2 regions of the Achromobacter spanius genome follow, and region 2 is predicted to be linked to the other one. Evidence: riboswitches for the same ligand, from Rfam matches in the RefSeq annotation. Region 2 holds a riboswitch; the other holds the start of a gene.
What was found. A riboswitch is a leader RNA that binds a small molecule or an ion and turns the genes downstream of it on or off. The one in region 2 is predicted to bind thiamine pyrophosphate.
Positions count from the first base shown of each region.

Region 1: another riboswitch for thiamine pyrophosphate. It lies ahead of ELS24_RS11795 (sodium:solute symporter family protein); the one in region 2 lies ahead of ELS24_RS27785 (long-chain fatty acid--CoA ligase).

Region 1 is NZ_CP034689.1:2,530,772-2,539,271, reverse strand. Features, by position in the region: gene ELS24_RS11825 (riboflavin synthase) at 1-74, opposite strand, end outside; gene ELS24_RS11820 (aldehyde dehydrogenase family protein) at 198-1,634, opposite strand; gene ELS24_RS11815 (FadR/GntR family transcriptional regulator) at 1,916-2,719, shown strand; gene xth (exodeoxyribonuclease III) at 3,082-3,864, shown strand; tRNA gene ELS24_RS11800 (tRNA-Ala) at 3,933-4,008, shown strand; gene ELS24_RS11795 (sodium:solute symporter family protein) at 4,120-5,571, opposite strand; TPP riboswitch at 5,673-5,777, opposite strand; gene ELS24_RS11790 (3-oxoacyl-ACP reductase) at 5,884-6,666, shown strand; gene ELS24_RS11785 (LLM class flavin-dependent oxidoreductase) at 6,672-7,973, shown strand; gene ELS24_RS11780 (hypothetical protein) at 7,970-8,185, opposite strand; gene ELS24_RS11775 (MarC family NAAT transporter) at 8,448-8,500, opposite strand, start outside.
Region 2 is NZ_CP034689.1:6,073,668-6,082,167, forward strand. Features, by position in the region: gene hemA (glutamyl-tRNA reductase) at 1-50, opposite strand, end outside; tRNA gene ELS24_RS27770 (tRNA-Phe) at 269-344, shown strand; tRNA gene ELS24_RS27775 (tRNA-Phe) at 432-507, shown strand; gene ELS24_RS27780 (Fic family protein) at 708-2,096, shown strand; TPP riboswitch at 2,138-2,229, shown strand; gene ELS24_RS27785 (long-chain fatty acid--CoA ligase) at 2,294-3,376, shown strand; gene ELS24_RS27790 (acyl-CoA reductase) at 3,373-4,833, shown strand; gene ELS24_RS27795 (ABC transporter ATP-binding protein) at 4,830-5,594, shown strand; gene ELS24_RS27800 (ABC transporter permease) at 5,591-6,382, shown strand; gene ELS24_RS27805 (ABC transporter substrate-binding protein) at 6,403-7,428, shown strand; gene ELS24_RS27810 (SDR family oxidoreductase) at 7,430-8,209, shown strand; gene ELS24_RS27815 (mechanosensitive ion channel family protein) at 8,252-8,500, shown strand, end outside.

The sequences.
Region 1 (8,500 bases), 3.1 Mb from region 2:
GTGAAGGTGCGCAGGCCTTCGCGATCCGCGATCTTCGCGATCGTCGCGGTGCCTTGAACAATACCGGTGAACATACGGATCCTGAATACGGGGCGGCGGGCCCCTGAAGCAAAACATGAACATTAACCGATATTTTCCGATGTTCTGCCAGGCGCCGCCCCGTGCACGGGGGGGGCGAACGCCACCCCGCGCCGCCATCAATGACGGATGGCGATGGTCTTCAAGGTGGTGAAGCCGTACAGCGCTTCAAAGCCCTTTTCGCGGCCATAGCCCGACTGGCGCGACCCGCCGAACGGCAGTTCCACGCCGCCGCCGGCGCCGTAGTTGTTCACGAAGACCTGGCCGGCGCGCAGCTTGCGAGCCAAACGCATCTGACGGCCGCCGTCGCGCGTCCAGACACCGGCCACCAGGCCGTACAGCGTGCCGTTGGCGATTTCCAGCGCTTCTTCCTCGGTGTCGAACACCATGGCGGCCAGCACCGGGCCGAACACTTCTTCCTGCGCCAGGCGGCTGTTGGGCGGCACGTCGCGGAACAGCACGGGAGGCTGGTAATAGCCCGCTTCGGGCGCGCCTTCCTTCAGCGTGCCGCGCGCGGCCACTTTCAGGCCTTCAGCTTCGGCTTCGGCCAAGAAGCCGCGCACGCGGTCATGCTGGCGGCCGCTGATCAGCGGGCCCACGTCCAGGTCTTGCGCGGCGGGGCCGGTCACGGTGGCCGCGAATGCATCCGACAAGCGCTTCAACACGGTTTCGTACACGCCGCGCTGGATCAGCACGCGGCTGCCCGCCGAGCAGGTTTGGCCAGCGTTCTGGATGATGGCGGCCAGCAGCACGGGCAAGGCGGCGTCCAGGTCGGCATCGTCGAACACGATCTGCGGCGACTTGCCGCCCAGTTCCAGGGTCACCGGCACGTGGTTGTCGGCGGCGGCGTGGGCCACCATCTTGCCCGTCTGCGGCGAACCCGTGAACGAGATGTGGTCGATACCCGGATGCGCGGACAAGGCCGCGCCCGCTTCGTGGCCGTAGCCGGTCACGATGTTCAGCGCGCCCGCGGGCAGGCCCACTTCCGCGGCAATTTCAGCCAGCTTCAACAGCGACAGGCACGCATCCTCGGCGGGCTTGACCACGCAGGCATTGCCCGCGGCCAGCGCGGCGCCCACGCTGCGGCCAAAGATCTGCAGCGGGTAGTTCCACGGCACGATATGGCCGGTCACGCCATGCGCCTCGCGCACGGTCAGCACGGTGAAGCCGGGGGTGTAGGGAATGGTCTCGCCGTGCAGCTTGTCGACGGCGCCGGCATAGAACTCGAAATAGCGCGCCACGGCGGCGGCGTCGGCGCGCGCCTGCTTGATGGGCTTGCCCGTGTCGGCGGATTCCAATTGCGCCAGTTCTTCCTGGCGGTCCAGCAACGCGAAGGCAATCTTCATCAACAGGCGGCTGCGCACGGCGGGCGCCATCTGGCCCCACTCGCCTTCAAATGCCTGACGGGCGGCCTGCACCGCGCGGTCGACATCCGCCTCGCCCGAGCGGGCGATCGACTCGAAGGGCTTGCCATCGGACGGGTTCAGGACGGGGATGGTTTCACCGGTGGCAGCGGCCACCCATTGGTTGGCGATAAAGTTCTTCTGAGTCACGATGTGCGGAGTAAAGTAGCGGCCGAACGGCCTGTGATGCGCGTCAAGCGCGGGCGATGTCAGTGATGCAATGTGCGGATGGCAAACGTCTGATCGAAAATTAAGGGAGCCCCCCTAACTTGTCAATTGAATTGACAGCTTTCTTCCTAAGCTTCGGGATATTTAGCTTGGAATTCGGGTAATCCCTGATTTATCAATCCATTGCCTTGACACCAGCGGCCCACGATTTTTGTCATGGCGACTGACAAACTTCGAATGTCTTCAACCTATTCAGGAACGCGCCAATGAGCAATGTGCGTGACCCCCAACTGGATTCACTGCTGGAATCCGCCTCGCGCCCCCGTCCCGAACTGGATGTGCTGGCGGACGTGGCGTCGGGCTTGGGCTATGTGCGCGCCGAGCGCTTTGCCGAGCGCGTCTATGAAAGCCTGTTCTATGCCATTGCCACTGGCAAGATCGCCCCTGGCAACAAGCTGCCCACTGAATTGGAACTGGCCGCGCTGTTCGAGGTGTCCCGCCCGGTGGTCCGGCAGGCGCTGGACCGCTTGCGCGAAGACCAGTTGGTGGATTCCATCCGAGGCTCGGGCACCTACGTGCGCGCCAAGCCCGACCTGATGGGCGGCATGCCCGCCGTCGACCCGGCACGCCGCGTCGGCCACATTCTGGAAGGGCTGGAACTGCGCATGGTGATCGAACCCGAATGCGCCTACCTGGCCGCCCTGCGCCGCAGCAACGACGACCTGCGCGAGATGGACCGCATGCTGACCGGCTACGAAGAAGCCGACGCCTCCGGCGCCATCGCCCACCATTACGACTACGGCTTTCACCGCGCCATCGCCACCGCCACCAGCAACCAGCGCTTCGTGCAGGTGTTGAAGTCGCTGGAATACGACGTCAGCCACGCCGTCAACGTCATGCGCCACCTGGTACACAGCGAACCCTGGAAACGCACCCGCGCCGCCATCGACGAACACCGCCACATCTACCGCCTGATCCAGGAACAAGACGCCGACGGCGCCCGCAACGTCATGCGGGCGCATATAGAAAAAGCGAAGAGCCGGATGCTGAACAGCGGCTCGGAGCGTTGATCAGGGTGAAGTATGCCGAAGCTTAAGCAAGGAACGATTGTTCCCACTCAGGAAGAGGACGAAGCCATCAATCGTGGCATCGCCGCAGACGTGGACACCTGTGAACTCAGCGCGACCGACGTCAAGCAGATGAAGAAACTAGGGCCCCCTAAGGCTAACGTGCCGCAAGAGGAGCCCCACATCCCCCATTGAGCAGCCAGCAGAAGAACGCAGCATCAGCAGGTATCATCTGGCCTTCTCCATGGCGCTCGCCAACCACGCCACGGATGAGTAGCCAAATGCGTATCCAACTGCGTAGCTAGATCGGTTTTTTGGAAGGCAGCACCCCTGAGAACCGCATAAACAAACGGTCTACGAAAGATATGAAACTCGCCACCTGGAACGTGAACTCCTTGAACGTACGCCTGCAGCAGGTGCTGGATTGGCTGGCGGCCAATCCGGTTGACGTGCTGTGCATCCAGGAACTGAAGCTGACGGACGACAAGTTTCCCGAGGCGGCTTTCAAGGAAGCCGGCTACCACGCCGTCTGGGCGGGCCAGAAGACCTATAACGGCGTGGCGATCGTGTCGCGTGTGCCGGGCACGACGATGGTGCGCAACATTCCCGGCTACGAAGACCCGCAGCAGCGCGTGCTGGCGCTGACGTTTCCCAGCCCGGAAGGCGATGTCCGCGTGGTTTGCGCGTATTGCCCCAACGGGCAGGCCGTGGATTCGGACAAGTACGCGTACAAGCTGGCGTGGTTTGACGCCATGCGCAATTGGCTGGCCGACGAGATCAAGCAGTTTCCGCGTCTGGCCGTGCTGGGCGACTACAACGTTGCCCCCGCCGATGAAGACGTGCACAACCCCGAAAAGTGGGAAGGCCAGGTGCTGGTGTCCGAGCCCGAACGCGCCGCCTTGCGCGCCCTGCTCGACCTGGGCCTGACCGATTCCTTCCGCCTGTTCGAGCAGCCGGAGAAGTCGTTTTCGTGGTGGGACTACCGGCAATTCGCCTTCCGCCGCAACGCCGGCCTGCGGATCGACCACGTGCTGCTGTCCGCGCCGCTGGTCAAGCGCTGCGTGGCCTGCGTCATCGACAAGGAACCGCGCCGCAACGAGCAGCCTTCTGACCACGCGCCGGTCGTGGCCACGCTGGAATTCGTCTGAAAATAATTGCCTGGCGCCGTATTGCGCGGCGCTTTGAAGTTCAGGTATAGTTTTGCTCTTGCTTCATTGGGGCGGTAGCTCAGCTGGGAGAGCGTCGCGTTCGCAATGCGAAGGTCGGGAGTTCGATCCTCCTCCGCTCCACCAAACACCAGACGAAAAAGCCTTGGACACCACTACGTGTTCCAAGGCTTTTTTGTATTCGGGGCCTGTCCGTCAAGCCTCTTCAGACCGCGTCCCCCTCAGACCGCTCGCCCCTCAGACCGCATCCTTATCCAGCCGCCGCACCGCCGCGCTCAGCGTGGACAAATCAAACTCCTGCACCCCACGGCGTGCCAGGCGCATCAGCACCGTCACCACAACCGGCACAAACGCCGCCAGCAAAAACGATTCCAGCAAGAACGTGGGCTTGTCGCCCGGCGCCGGGAAAAAGAACAGCCCTACCACCAGCCCCGCCGCCGTTGCCGTGGTGGCAGTCACTCCGTCATGCTTGCGGCTGAACAGGCCGTAGAAAACCGGAAACGCCGCGGCCGAGCACAGCAGGTCGGCCAGCAGGAACAGATACAGCACGCTATAGCCTTGCGAAGCCACGATCATCACGGGAATCGCCAGCAGCAGCACGGCCCAGCGGGCCAGGCGCTTCATGTCGCCGCCATTGGCCTGCGGCATCAGCCGGCGCATGTCCACCGCCACGATGCTGGACACCGCGCTGATCGCCGTGTCGGCCGTGCTCATCACCAACGCCAGGCCCAGCGGGATCAAGGCAATCACGAACCAGGCCGGCGCGTGCGGCATGATGACGCTGAACAGCGCGATAGAGCTATCGCCCTGCGGCGCCAGGCCCACGAACGCCAGGCCGAACAGGCCCATCAGAAAGATGAAGGGTGCGGCCAGCAGGCCGCCCAGCAGAAAACCATTGCGCATCGACCGCGCATCTTTCGCGGCGTAGATGCGCTGCCAGTTGCCCTGGTGGAAGATGCCGGTCAACAGGATCGCCACGAAGAACGTCAGGCCCGCCTTCACGCCCACGGGGTCCGTCAGGTCCAGCAATTGGGGCGCGCGGGCTTGCAGCGCTTCGATGGTGGGCAGCGCGCCGCCCGCCGCCTGCCAGCCCACCACGCACAGGATCACCAGCAAGGGCAGAATCACCATCATCTGCACCTGGTCGGTGAAGATCGACGAACGCAGCCCGCCATAGGTGGTGTAAAGCAGCGTCGTGCCCATCACGATGGCGGCGGTGGTCCACAGCGGCACGGGCGCCAGCATTGTGACCAGCTTGGCAATCGCCGTGACCTCGGCCGACAAGGCTATGAACAGATAGAACAGCATGATGAAAAGCGCCAGCCCGTACATCGGGCGACCGTAACGCGCCATCAGGAATTCAGTCAGGGTATGGCCATGCGGAATCAGTTCACGCATGCGCCGCCCCAGCGGAATCATTACCAGGCGTGGAGACATGGACCCCAGCGCATAGCCGATCACCGCCGCCAGTCCGCCCCAGGTGGCGGCCTGCGCGGGTGAGAACAGGATCCACGCGCCCAGCGTAGACGCCATCAGCGTCAGGATGGTGCCGAACGCACCCTGGCTGTTGCGGGCCACGATGTAGTCTTCCAGCGTGCCGCGCTTGCGACGGGTATAGAGCACGCTGGCGACGGCGAAGCCGCCTGAAAACAGCAGCAGCCACAACAAGGCGGTGGTTTGGGTCAGCATGAAAAACAGTCCTCCCTGGCCCGGCCGATAGCCGGACGCACAACGCGGCGGCCCGTGAGGAACAGGGGCCGCTGATGGATGAAAGTCTAGGGAGGGCACACGAACCGTGCGATGTCCTTCCCTTCGCCGGCATTACCCGGATCAGGTTCAAAGGGTTACCGCATGACGCGGAATCTCAGCCCAAACGGGCTCCCCCAGGAATTGCCGCAAGATTAGGGTCGCGGCGAGCCAATGTCAACGCATGGATTTATGCTAAGTTCGCCCGCTTGCGGCACCTGTTTGCATGCGTGCCAGAGAACCGACGAGCCGACCATGTCCATTGCCCCTTCCGCCCCTGCCCTGAACGAACAACTGGTGATTGTCACGGGCGGCGCCCGCGGACTGGGCGCGCACATCACGCGGGCCTTTCTGCGGGAAGGCGCGCGCGTGGTGATCAATTACCTGAACAGCGCGGATGCCGCCCAGGCGCTGGCGGCCGCCGCGCCCGACCGGGCGTTGGCGGTGCAGGCCGACGTGCGCGATGCCGTTGCCGTGGCCGCCATGGTCGCGCAGGCGCAAAGCCATTTCGGCATGCCGGTGAGCACGGTGGTCAACAATGCGCTGCCCGCCTTTCAGTTCAATGGCGATGCCCGCCCCCACGCCGACACGCTGACCTGGGACCACCTGAACCAGCAGATCGAAGGCTGCGTGCGCGGCGCGCTGAACACCACGCAGGCCGCGCTGCCCGGCATGCGCGGCGCGGGCGTGGGCCGCATCATCAACATTGGCACCAACCTGGTCCAGAACCCGGTGGTGCCCTATCACGACTACACCGCCGCCAAGGCCGCGCTGCTGTCATTCACGCGCACGCTGTCGCAGGACCTGGGCCCCGATGGCATCACGGTCAACATGGTGTCGGGCGGCTTGCTGCGCACCACCGACGCATCGGCCGCCACGCCCGAAGCGGTGTTCGACCTGATTGCGGCCAGCACGCCTTTGCGCACCGTCACCACGCCCGAACAGTTCGCCGATGCGGTGCTGTTCTTCGCCTGCCCGTGGTCGCGCAGCGTCACCGGCCAGAACCTGGTCGTGGACGGCGGACTCGTCAAGAATTGACCGCCATGCTGCACCTGAACCTGTTCATCTTCGGCTGCGGCCACCACCGCGCCGCGTGGCGCCACCCGGATTCGGCCGCCGAACGCCTGGGCGACATCCGCTATTACGAAGCGCTTGCGCAAACGGCCGAACGCGGCAAGCTGGACGCCATTTTCTTTGCCGACGGCCAGTCCACCGACAACATCGGCGACGGGCCGCGCTGGTATCTGGAGCCGCTGACCACCATGGCCGCGATTGCGCGCGCCACCACCCACATCGGCTTGATCAGCACGGTGTCCAGCACCTTCTTCACGCCCTTTCACGCGGCGCGCATGGTGGCGTCGCTGGACCATATTTCGGGCGGTCGCATGGGCTGGAACGTGGTCACGTCGATGTTCGACGCCGAAGCGCGCAACCACGGCTTTGAAGCCATGCCCGGTCACGACTGGCGTTACGCGCGCGCCGAAGAGTTCGTCGACGTGGCCTTGCGCTTGTTCGATTCCTGGCAAGACGACGCCTTGGCCATCGACCGCGACGGCGTCTATGGCGTGCCCGACCGCATCCGGCCCATCCACCACCATGGCGATCACTTCCTGGTTGACGGCCCCTTGACCGTGCCGCGCCCGCCGCAGGGGCATCCCGTGCTGTTCCAGGCCGGCGCATCGGACCAGGGGCGCGACTTGGCCGCCCGCCGCGCCGAGGCAATCTACGCCGTGGCCTACGACCTGCCGGCCGCGCAAGCCTATTACCGCGACATCAAACAGCGCGTGCGCGCGGCGGGACGCAGCGCTTCCGTGCCTATCATGCCCGGCCTGGTTACCTATGTGGGGTCGACCGACGCCGAGGCACGCGCCAAGCAGCGCAAGCTGGATGAGCTGCTGCCCAGCGATGCCTCGCTGCGTCAATTGGGCAGTTTTGTGCTGCAGGATTGCACCGCCTGGGAACTGGACGCGCCCGTGCCGGCCCTGCCGCCCTTGCATGAATTCAAGGGACCGAAGGGACGCTACGCCACGATTCTGCGCATTATCGAAACCGAACAACCCACCGTGCGCCAATTGCTGGGGCGCCTGGCGGCGGGCGGCGGCCACTGCACCATGGTGGGCACGCCGACGCATATTGCCGACCAGATGGAGCACTGGTTCAGGAATGAAGGCGCCGACGGGTTCAACCTGATGCCGCCGTCATTGCCGGACGGGATCGACGATTTCGTGGAACATGTCATTCCGGTATTGCAACGGCGCGGCCTGTTCCGCACGGAATACGAACACCGCACCTTGCGTGGGCATCTGGGGTTGAGCAGGCCGGAAACTCGCGGCGCGGCCAGTTAGTTCGACATCAACGGCGCGGGGTCGACACGCTTGACATGCTTGCCAACAGGCGTTGGCACGCGCGGCAGCGCCGTGGCCGCGCGCTCACGCGCGTGGCGTGCGGTTCGGTGGGTGGCGATCCAGTCATAGAACACAACCCCTGGGTGGCGCAACAACACGGCGGCAATACCGACCGCCACAACAACAGCAATAACCAGGGTCAGCCAGAACATCTGACGACCTCCTTGAAGACATCGCGGTATGAAACCGGCAGAAAAATCGCGCTGGAAACACTCACAACCCAGCGCATGCGGGAGAAAATTTACTCCACAATTGCCGCGAAATACGCGATCACGGAATGGAAAACACTGTTCCGTAACGCCGAGAAACAGGTCATGGAATGTGGCAGGCGCACAGCGCCTGCATTAGCCCACCCACATTACGCTGCCTCTGTTACACCGCCGCGATGACGTCACCCACTTAGCCACCCGCGTGCTAGCTCACGATTTCCAGCACGCCATTGATGACGAACTGGACGCCCATGCACA
Region 2 (8,500 bases):
ACCGGCGCGGACGTGTGGTTCAGACCGAAGGCAAGGACAGCTACCGACATGGAGGATGCGTAAAAGACTGCCACGAAATAACTGAAAGATTATACCCCTGCGGGTTATCCCCAGCGCAGTTCCGCCCCCAGCCGCGACCCTGCGTCGCACCTTTCCGTGCCATTCACCCAACAGTCGGGGCGGGAACCGGGGAGGAAAAATAGTTGGCGATCTGGCCCCGCCTTGCTGGCGTGGCCCAAAAAAATTGTGTATAGTTGCGGACTTCGTTGGCCTGGTAGCTCAGTCGGTAGAGCAGAGGATTGAAAATCCTTGTGTCGGTGGTTCGATTCCGCCCCAGGCCACCAAAAGAATTATTGGGGTTGCGGTAGCAATATCAAGATCTCAAAAAAGCCCAGCCGCCGCGCTGGGCTTTTTGCACCGGTGTACGTGTTGGCCTGGTAGCTCAGTCGGTAGAGCAGAGGATTGAAAATCCTTGTGTCGGTGGTTCGATTCCGCCCCAGGCCACCAAAAATTCAAGCATTGAGCCCCGCCTTGGCGGGGCTTTTTGCGTTTGGCGCTGCCCTTCTTTCTTACGACGCCTTTCTTATCATCGAATCCTAACCTTATCGTAATCTTATCGAAATCTTGTCAGATGATAAGATTTGAGCCTTAATCTTGTCACTGAGACAAGATTAGCCCGCCGCGCTATCGACAAGGTCCCGCCCCTGATGACCCCGCCTACCCTTGCCAGCCTGTCACCCCGGCATGAAGCCATGCTGCGCCAGATACTGGCCGCCAAGCGGCCCATAGAACCTGGAGCACTAGAGCAAATCCTTCAAGTTTCCCGGCCCACCATCAACCGGATTTTGCGGGATTTGGTCGCCACCGGCTTTCTGGAAAAGCTGGGTGCAGGCCGAGCCACCCGCTACATGGCCACCGAAGCGGCCAAGTCTGCCCTGGCCGTGTTGCCCACACCCGCAACACCCGCAAGCGCGCCGCCACCCACTGGCCGGCTGCAGTGGTCGCCAGCGGCCTTGCCATTGATTGAAGCGCTGCGTGCACCTTTGGGAACCCGCCACCCGGTGGGCTACGAAAGCAGCTTCGTCGCTAACTACGTTCCGAATCAGTCCAGCCTGCTGCCACCGACGCTCGCCACGGACTTGTACAACGCAGGCCGTAGCCAAGATCAGCAACCCGCGGGAACGTACGCCCGCGAGGTGCTGGAGCAATTGCTTATCGACTTGTCCTGGTCATCGTCGCGCCTGGAGGGCAACAACAAGAGCTTGCTGGACACCAAGGAACTCTTCGAGCTTGGCGAGCAAGCCGACCCCCTCGACGAAGACACCCTGATGTTGCTGAACCACAAGAACGCCATCGAGTTCCTGGTCGACGCGGTGCCTACCGAAGGCATCACCGTGCCGGTCATCGTCGACCTGCAGGCCAAGTTAATGAGGGATCTATTACGAGACTCACGCGACATAGGCCGCTTCCGTCGACGTCTGGTGAATATAGATGGCTCTGTCTACTCACCAAACAACATCCCCACGTTCCTGGAAGAGTCACTGAATGCCATCGTCGACAAGGCTCGCCACATTCACAATCCGGTTGAAGCGGCATTCTTCCTTTGGGTCAATGTGGCTTATCTACAGCCCTTCGCGGACGGCAACAAGCGCACAAGTCGCCTGAGCGCCAACATGCCGCTCTTGCTGCATAACTGCGCCCCCCTGTCTTTCCTGGATGTGGAGCGCACGGACTACGCCATGGCCATGCTTGGCGTCTATGAACAGCGCAACGTCGCCGCAGCGGTGGAGTTGTTTGAGTTCATCTATCGTCGATCCATCCAGAAGTACAGCGTATTGCGCGCCTCCCTATCCGTCCCCGACCCGCTTCGCGCCCGGTATCGACAGAGCCTCAATGAGATCATGCAGTTCGTCGTCTTCTATCGCCGAACGCTGGCGGACACATTGTCGGAGGTGTCGGTAGAGCCCGACGACGTCGAGGCATTGCGCACCATCGCGAACACTGAACTGGACCACCTCGAGCAATACAACTGCGCCCGCTATAACCTGGCTAGAGGCATGACGCAGAAGTGGATTGACGCTGGGCGACCTCGGTAGCTGGCAGGCCCGAAACTTCCCCCGCATTGCGGGTTAACATTGCCTCTGCTCCGGGGTGCACGCCAGTGCTGAGAATCAAACCCGCGAACTTGACCCGGTTCATGCCGGCGTAAGAAGAGCATTCGCCCTGCCGCGCCTTTGCGCCGCTTGTGCGGGCGGGCTTCGGAGCTTCCCTGTATTGGAATCAACGAACGCCCATGAACAACGCCGCCCCGCCCGTCGCGGAACTCCTTGAATTCATTGCCCAGGACGGCTGCACCGACGCGCAGTTTGATCAGCTTGCGCTGCGGCTGTTTGCGTATCAGTACGGCGCCAACGCCCCCTACCGCGCGTTCTGCCAGCGCCGGGGCGCGACGGTGCGCAATGTGAAGACCTGGAGCGACATTCCCGCCGTGCCCATCGACGCCTTCAAGGCGATGGAACTGCGCTGTGAACCCGCCCGCCCCGACGAGCGCGTCTTCATGACCAGCGGCACCACGCGCGCCGACATGCGCGGGCGCCACTTCCACCCGCACCTGGACGTCTACGACCTGTCCATGACGCGCAACTTCGCCGCCCGCGTCATGCGGGGCACGCCGCGCTTGCCGATGGGCATTCTGTTCCCGGACGAAGTCGCCATGCCCAATTCGTCGCTGGCGCATTACCTGGCGCTGGCCAAGACCGCGTTTGGCAGCGACGACAGCCGCTATTTCATGTCGCCCCAGGGCATCGATCTTGATGGCTTGTGGCGCCGCCTGGAAGCCGCCGAGCGCGATGGCGAGCCCTACGCCCTGCTGGGCGCCAGCTTCAGCTTCGTGCATGTGATCGACGCGCTGCGCAAGGCAGGCCGAACGTTCCGCCTGCCGCCGGGCAGCCGCATTCTGGACACCGGCGGCTACAAGGGCCAATCGCGCGAATTGCCGCTGGACACGTTCTATGCCGAACTATCGGACCTGCTGGGCGTGCCGCGCGCGCTGTGCATCAACATGTACGGCATGACGGAACTCAGCACGCAGTTCTATGACGACGGCAACGCCATGGTCCCTTCCGTGAAATCGGGGCCGCACTGGATCCGTTCGCGCCTGGTGGACCCTGTCACGGGGCGCACGGTGCCGGCCGGCGAACGCGGCATTCTGGCGCATTGCGACCTGGGCAACTTCAATTCGGTCAGCACCATCCTTACCGAAGACGTGGGCGAACCCGCCGACGGCGGCTTTTTGCTGCTGGGCCGCGCCGAGGGCGCGCAGGCCAAGGGTTGCTCGCTGGCGGTCGAAGAATTCATTCAGTCCACGCGGCCATGAACGCGCAACGGATCGACGCGGGCTATCTGCCGGGGCTGGCTTCGGCCGATGTCCAATGGCAGACGCTGCCCTTCGAGCAGGATGGCCAGCGCGTCGACGTGGCCGTGCCGGTGCTGACCGCCCCGCAGATGCGGGCGCTGGCGCAGCGCGTCAAAGAGGCCAGCGCCCAGCATCTGAAGACGATGACGGTGTCGGAAATCATCAACGTCATCGACCGCGCCATCGCTCGCCTGCTGGATCCCAACGACCCATACCGGCAACAAGCCGACGCGCTGCTGCCGATCGTCAGCGGCTACGACGCGCAGATGGTGCGGCTGGGCCTCACCGGCTTTTTCAAGACGTTTCGCGCGCCGCAACTGCACCGCTTTGTGGCCGAGGACTTCGCCAACCCCAAGGTGCTGGACGGCTTTCAGCCCGCGCCGAAAGGCGGCGCGGTGCGCGCCCATGGCCCGCAGTTGCTGGTGCATAGCTGGGCGGGCAACGTGCCCGCGCTGGCGTTGTGGAGCCTGATCTGCGGGCTGCTGGTGAAGGCGGGCAATATCGGCAAGCTGCCCAGCGCCGAGCCGCTGTTTGCCGGCTGGTTCGCGCGCCTGCTGGCGGAAGTGCATCCGCCGCTTGCCGATTGCCTGGCCGTGGTGTGGTGGCGCGGCGCGGGGGACGACGATGCCGCCGCGCTCTACGCGCAGGCGGATACGGTGGTGGCTTACGGCGGCAACGACGCGCTGCACGCCATTCAGCAACGCCTGCCCGTCACTACGCGCTTTCTGGCGCATGGCCACAAGCTGGGCTTTGGCGTGGTCAGCGCGGCGGCGCTGGACGCGCAGAAGGGCCCCGCCCTGGCTCGTCGCGCGGCCTGGGATGTGATGCGCTACGACCAGCAGGGCTGTTACTCGCCCCAGGTTTTCTACGTGCAGCGCGGCGGCCCGGTATCGCCGCGCGACTTTGCCGGCTATCTGGCGGGCGAACTGGCCAATCTGCAACGCCGCTTTCCGCGCCGCGCGCTGGACCTGGCGGAATCCGCCGCGGTGGCGAAGTGGCGGCAGACCATCGAATGGCAGTTGCCGGATGGTGGGGCCGACGCGCTGATCGGCGAGCCCGACGCGGCATGGAGCGTCTCGTACACCGATGCCGCCGCGCCGCTTGCGCCCACGGCTCTGCAACGCAGCATCGTGGTGGCCGGCGTCGACACGCTGGATGACGTGGCGCCGTTGGTGGCCGCGCATAGCCGCTATCTGCAAACAGCGGGCGTGGCAGCCACGCCCGAAGAGCTCTACCGCCTGGCCGATCAACTGGGCGCGGCGGGCGTCACCCGCATCAGCGCCATCGGCGCGATGAGTCTGCCCGAAGCCGGCTGGCATCACGACGGCCGCTTCAACCTGCTGGATCTGGTTCGCATGACCGAAATCGAGCAATCCGCCGAAGCCGCCGCCGACCCTTACGCGCCGTACGAACCATGATGGCGGACCCGTCCCGGCCCTTTCTTCACATCGAAGAGGCGGTCTACACCTACCCCGGCCGCGCGCCCATCGTGAACGGCATCGACTGGCGCCTGCAAGCCGGCGGCTTTCATTGCCTGGTTGGCCGCAGCGGCTGCGGCAAGACGACGCTGCTGAAACTTGCCGCCGGCCTGATCACGCCGCAGTCCGGCCGCGTCGTGCTGCAAGACGGCACGCCCGCCGCGCCCGGCCCGCAACTGGGTTATGTGTTTCAAGCACCCACGCTGCTGGAATGGCAACGCGTGGTCGACAACGTGCTGCTGCCCGTGTCGCTGCAACGCCGGCCGCTGCCGGAAGACCTGGAACGCGCGCACGGCTTGCTGGCCATGCTGGGGCTGTCCGACCATGCACAACACTATCCCCGCCAGCTATCCGGTGGCCAACAAAGCCGCGTGGCGCTGGCGCGGGCCTTGATTCTTGAACCGGCCTTGCTGCTGCTGGATGAACCGTTCGCGGCGCTGGACGCCATCACGCGCGGCGAGCTGCAAGACGACCTGCTGCGCATGTGCCGCCTGCGCAATACCACCGTGCTGTTCGTCACCCACGACATCAGCGAAGCGGTGTACCTGGGCGACCGCGTCGCGGTGATGCACCAGGGCCGCATGCTTGCCGACCTGCCGGTGAACCTGCCCGCGCCGCGCACGCAAGCCATGCGCCATGGCGCGGCATTCAATGCGGCCTGCGCGCAGGTATTTGAATTCATGAACGGGGCGCGCCCATGAAGCCGAGCGCCATCAAAGCGGCGACCCAGGCCACGATCAAGCCCCGCCTGCTTGCCCTGGCGCTGCTGGTGCTGCTGCTGGCCGCGTGGGAAATCACCGTGCGGCAGGTGGGTATATCAGCACTGGTGCTGCCCGCCCCCACGGCTGTGGCGAAGACGCTATGGACCAGTCTTGCCACCGGCTACCTCTGGCCCCACATCGGCGCGACGCTTGCCGAGATGCTGCTGGGCCTGGCGATCGGCGGCGCGGCGGGGCTGGGCATCGGCGTGGCGCTGGCGGAATCCGCCTTGCTGGACCGCGTGCTCAAGCCCTACGTCATCGTCAGCCAGGTGGTCCCCAAGCTGGCGCTCGCGCCGCTGTTCGTGCTGTGGTTCGGCTTCGGCATGGCGCCCACCGTGGTCATGACCGCGCTGATCTGCTTTTTTCCCTTAATGGAAAACACCTTGACCGCCTTGCGGCAGGTCGACCCGAACCGGCTGCAACTGTTCCGCATGCTGGGCGCTACGCGTGCGCAGACCCTGTTGCGCCTGAAACTGCCCGCCGGGCTACCCGGCATTCTGGCCGGCCTGCGCGTGGCGCTGGTGCTGGCGCTGGTGGGCGCCGTGGTGGGCGAGTTCATTGGCGCCAGCCGGGGGCTGGGCGCCGTCATCATCGCCGCGCAAGGCATGATGGACACGCCCCTGATGTTCGCCGCGCTGACCGCCATCGCCATCATCGGATTGCTGGGCTATCAGGCCACGCTGCTGCTGGAACGGCGCCTGCTGCGCCCCTATGCCGATCAATCATGACTCTCTTCCGGACCCCTTCCATGCCTCCGCACCCCACCCGCCGCGCCCTGCTGACCGCCGCCGCAAGCCTTGCCGCCGTGTCGCTGACGCCCCTGGCCACCCTGGCGCCGCGAACCGCGCGCGCCCAAAACGCCCAGGCCGCCGCGTCCGGCAGGGTCACGGTGGCCGGCTGGAGCAAGCCCATCAGCGAAATCACCAATCTGCTGGCCGAACCCGATAAAGGTTTCTTCAAGGCCCAGGGCGTGGAACTGGTCTACCTGCCCGGCGCGGGCGGCGGCGACGCCATCCGCAACATCCTCAGCGGTCAGGCCGACGTGGCCTTCACCGACCCCGGTTCGTTCTTCATGGCCTTGGACAAGGGCGAGAAGCTGCGCGCCATCTACGACATCTATCCGCAGAACGTGTTCAACGTGGTGTCGCTGAAGTCGGCCAACATCACACGGCCCGCCGACTTGAAGGGCAAGCGCATCGGCGTCTACAGCCTGGCCAGCGGCACCCGCCAGAACCTGCTGGTGATGCTGCATCAGGCGGGCCTGACCGAAGCCGATGTGGAAATCGTGGTGACCGGCGTGCTGAACTTCGCGCCGCTGCTGCAAGGCCAGGTAGACGCCACCGCCGCCACCGACACGGGCTTGCTGGTTGGGCGGCGGCGCGGCCTGGGCGAGGTCCACGTCATGGAAGTGCGCGACACGCTCAACGTGTCCAGCGACCTGTTCGTGGTGCGCGAAGCGGTCTATCAACAAAAGCAGCCGCTGCTGCGGGCATTTTTGAAGGCGTATCGCGACAGCGCCGCATGGATGATCGCCCAGCCGGAAGAAGCCGCCACCCTGGCCGGCAAACGCGCCATCGACGGCACCGACCGCGCCATCAGCCTGGAAGTGATCCGGCTGCGCAATGCGGCCGCGACCGCCGCCGGTCGGCCGCTGGGCGCGCTCGACCTGGGCTCGCTGCAACAGACCGCCGACGCCTACCGCGCGTTGGGCCTGATCGAAAAGCCCATCGACATCGCAGCCGTGGTCGACACCGGCCTGCTGCCGGGAGACTGACATGGACGCCTCAAAGAAATTCGCCGGCAAGGTCGTATTGGTAACGGGCGCCAGCCGAGGCATTGGCGCCGAGATCGCACGCGGTTTCGCGCGCGAAGGCGCGACGGTGGTCGTCAATTATTTGAGCAATAGCGCCGCCGCCGAGGCCGTGGTGGCGCAATGCCAGGCGGCGGGCGGCGACGCCTGGGCCGTGCAGGCCGACGTGGGCGTGGCGGACGCGGTACGCGCCATGGTGGACGGCATCGTGCAAGACGCCGGCCGGCTGGATATCGTGGTCAACAATGCTCTGCGGCACTACACGTTCGACCCCCGCCAGCGCACGGCCTTCGACGCCTTGTCGTGGCAGCACTACCAGTCGCAGTTCGAGGGATCGGTGGGCGCCGCGTTCAACGTCTGCCACGCCGCGCTGCCGCATTTCAAGCAGCGCGCCCAAGGCTGCATCGTCAACATCGCCAGCAACCTGATCGAGCACCCCGTCGTGCCGTACCACGACTACACCACCGCCCGGGCGGCGCTGGTGGCGTTCAGCCGCAACTTGGCGGCCGAACTGGGCCCCTACGGCATCCGGGTCAACTGCGTGGCGCCCGGTCTGGTCTACCCAACCGAGGCCAGCGGCGGCACGCAGGAGGCATTCCGCGACACCTTGATTGCCGCCACACCACTACGCCGCATCGCCCGGCCCGAGGATGTAGCCGGCCCGGTGCTGTTCCTGGCGTCCGACTGGAGCGGCTTCATGACCGGGCAGGTGCTGTTCGTGGACGGCGGACTGGTGATGCGCTAGAGTGGATAGCCTCCCGTTCGCAGCCCCCCCACGGAGCCGCCCATGCGCGTCCGAGCACGCACCCTGTATGTCCTGTTCGGATTGATTCTTGGCCTGTTGGGGCTGACCCAGGCGCGGCTCGCCTGGGCCGACCCGCCGGCCGCAACACCCCCCACCGCCCCTGCCGCGCCCGCCGTCATTCAGATGGGCGACATTCCGCTGCGCGCCGACAGCGACACGCGCTACGCCGAAGGCGTGATGCAGCGCGTGGCCACCACCGACCCCGACGCCAAGCTCGGCCCGGCGCTGGAA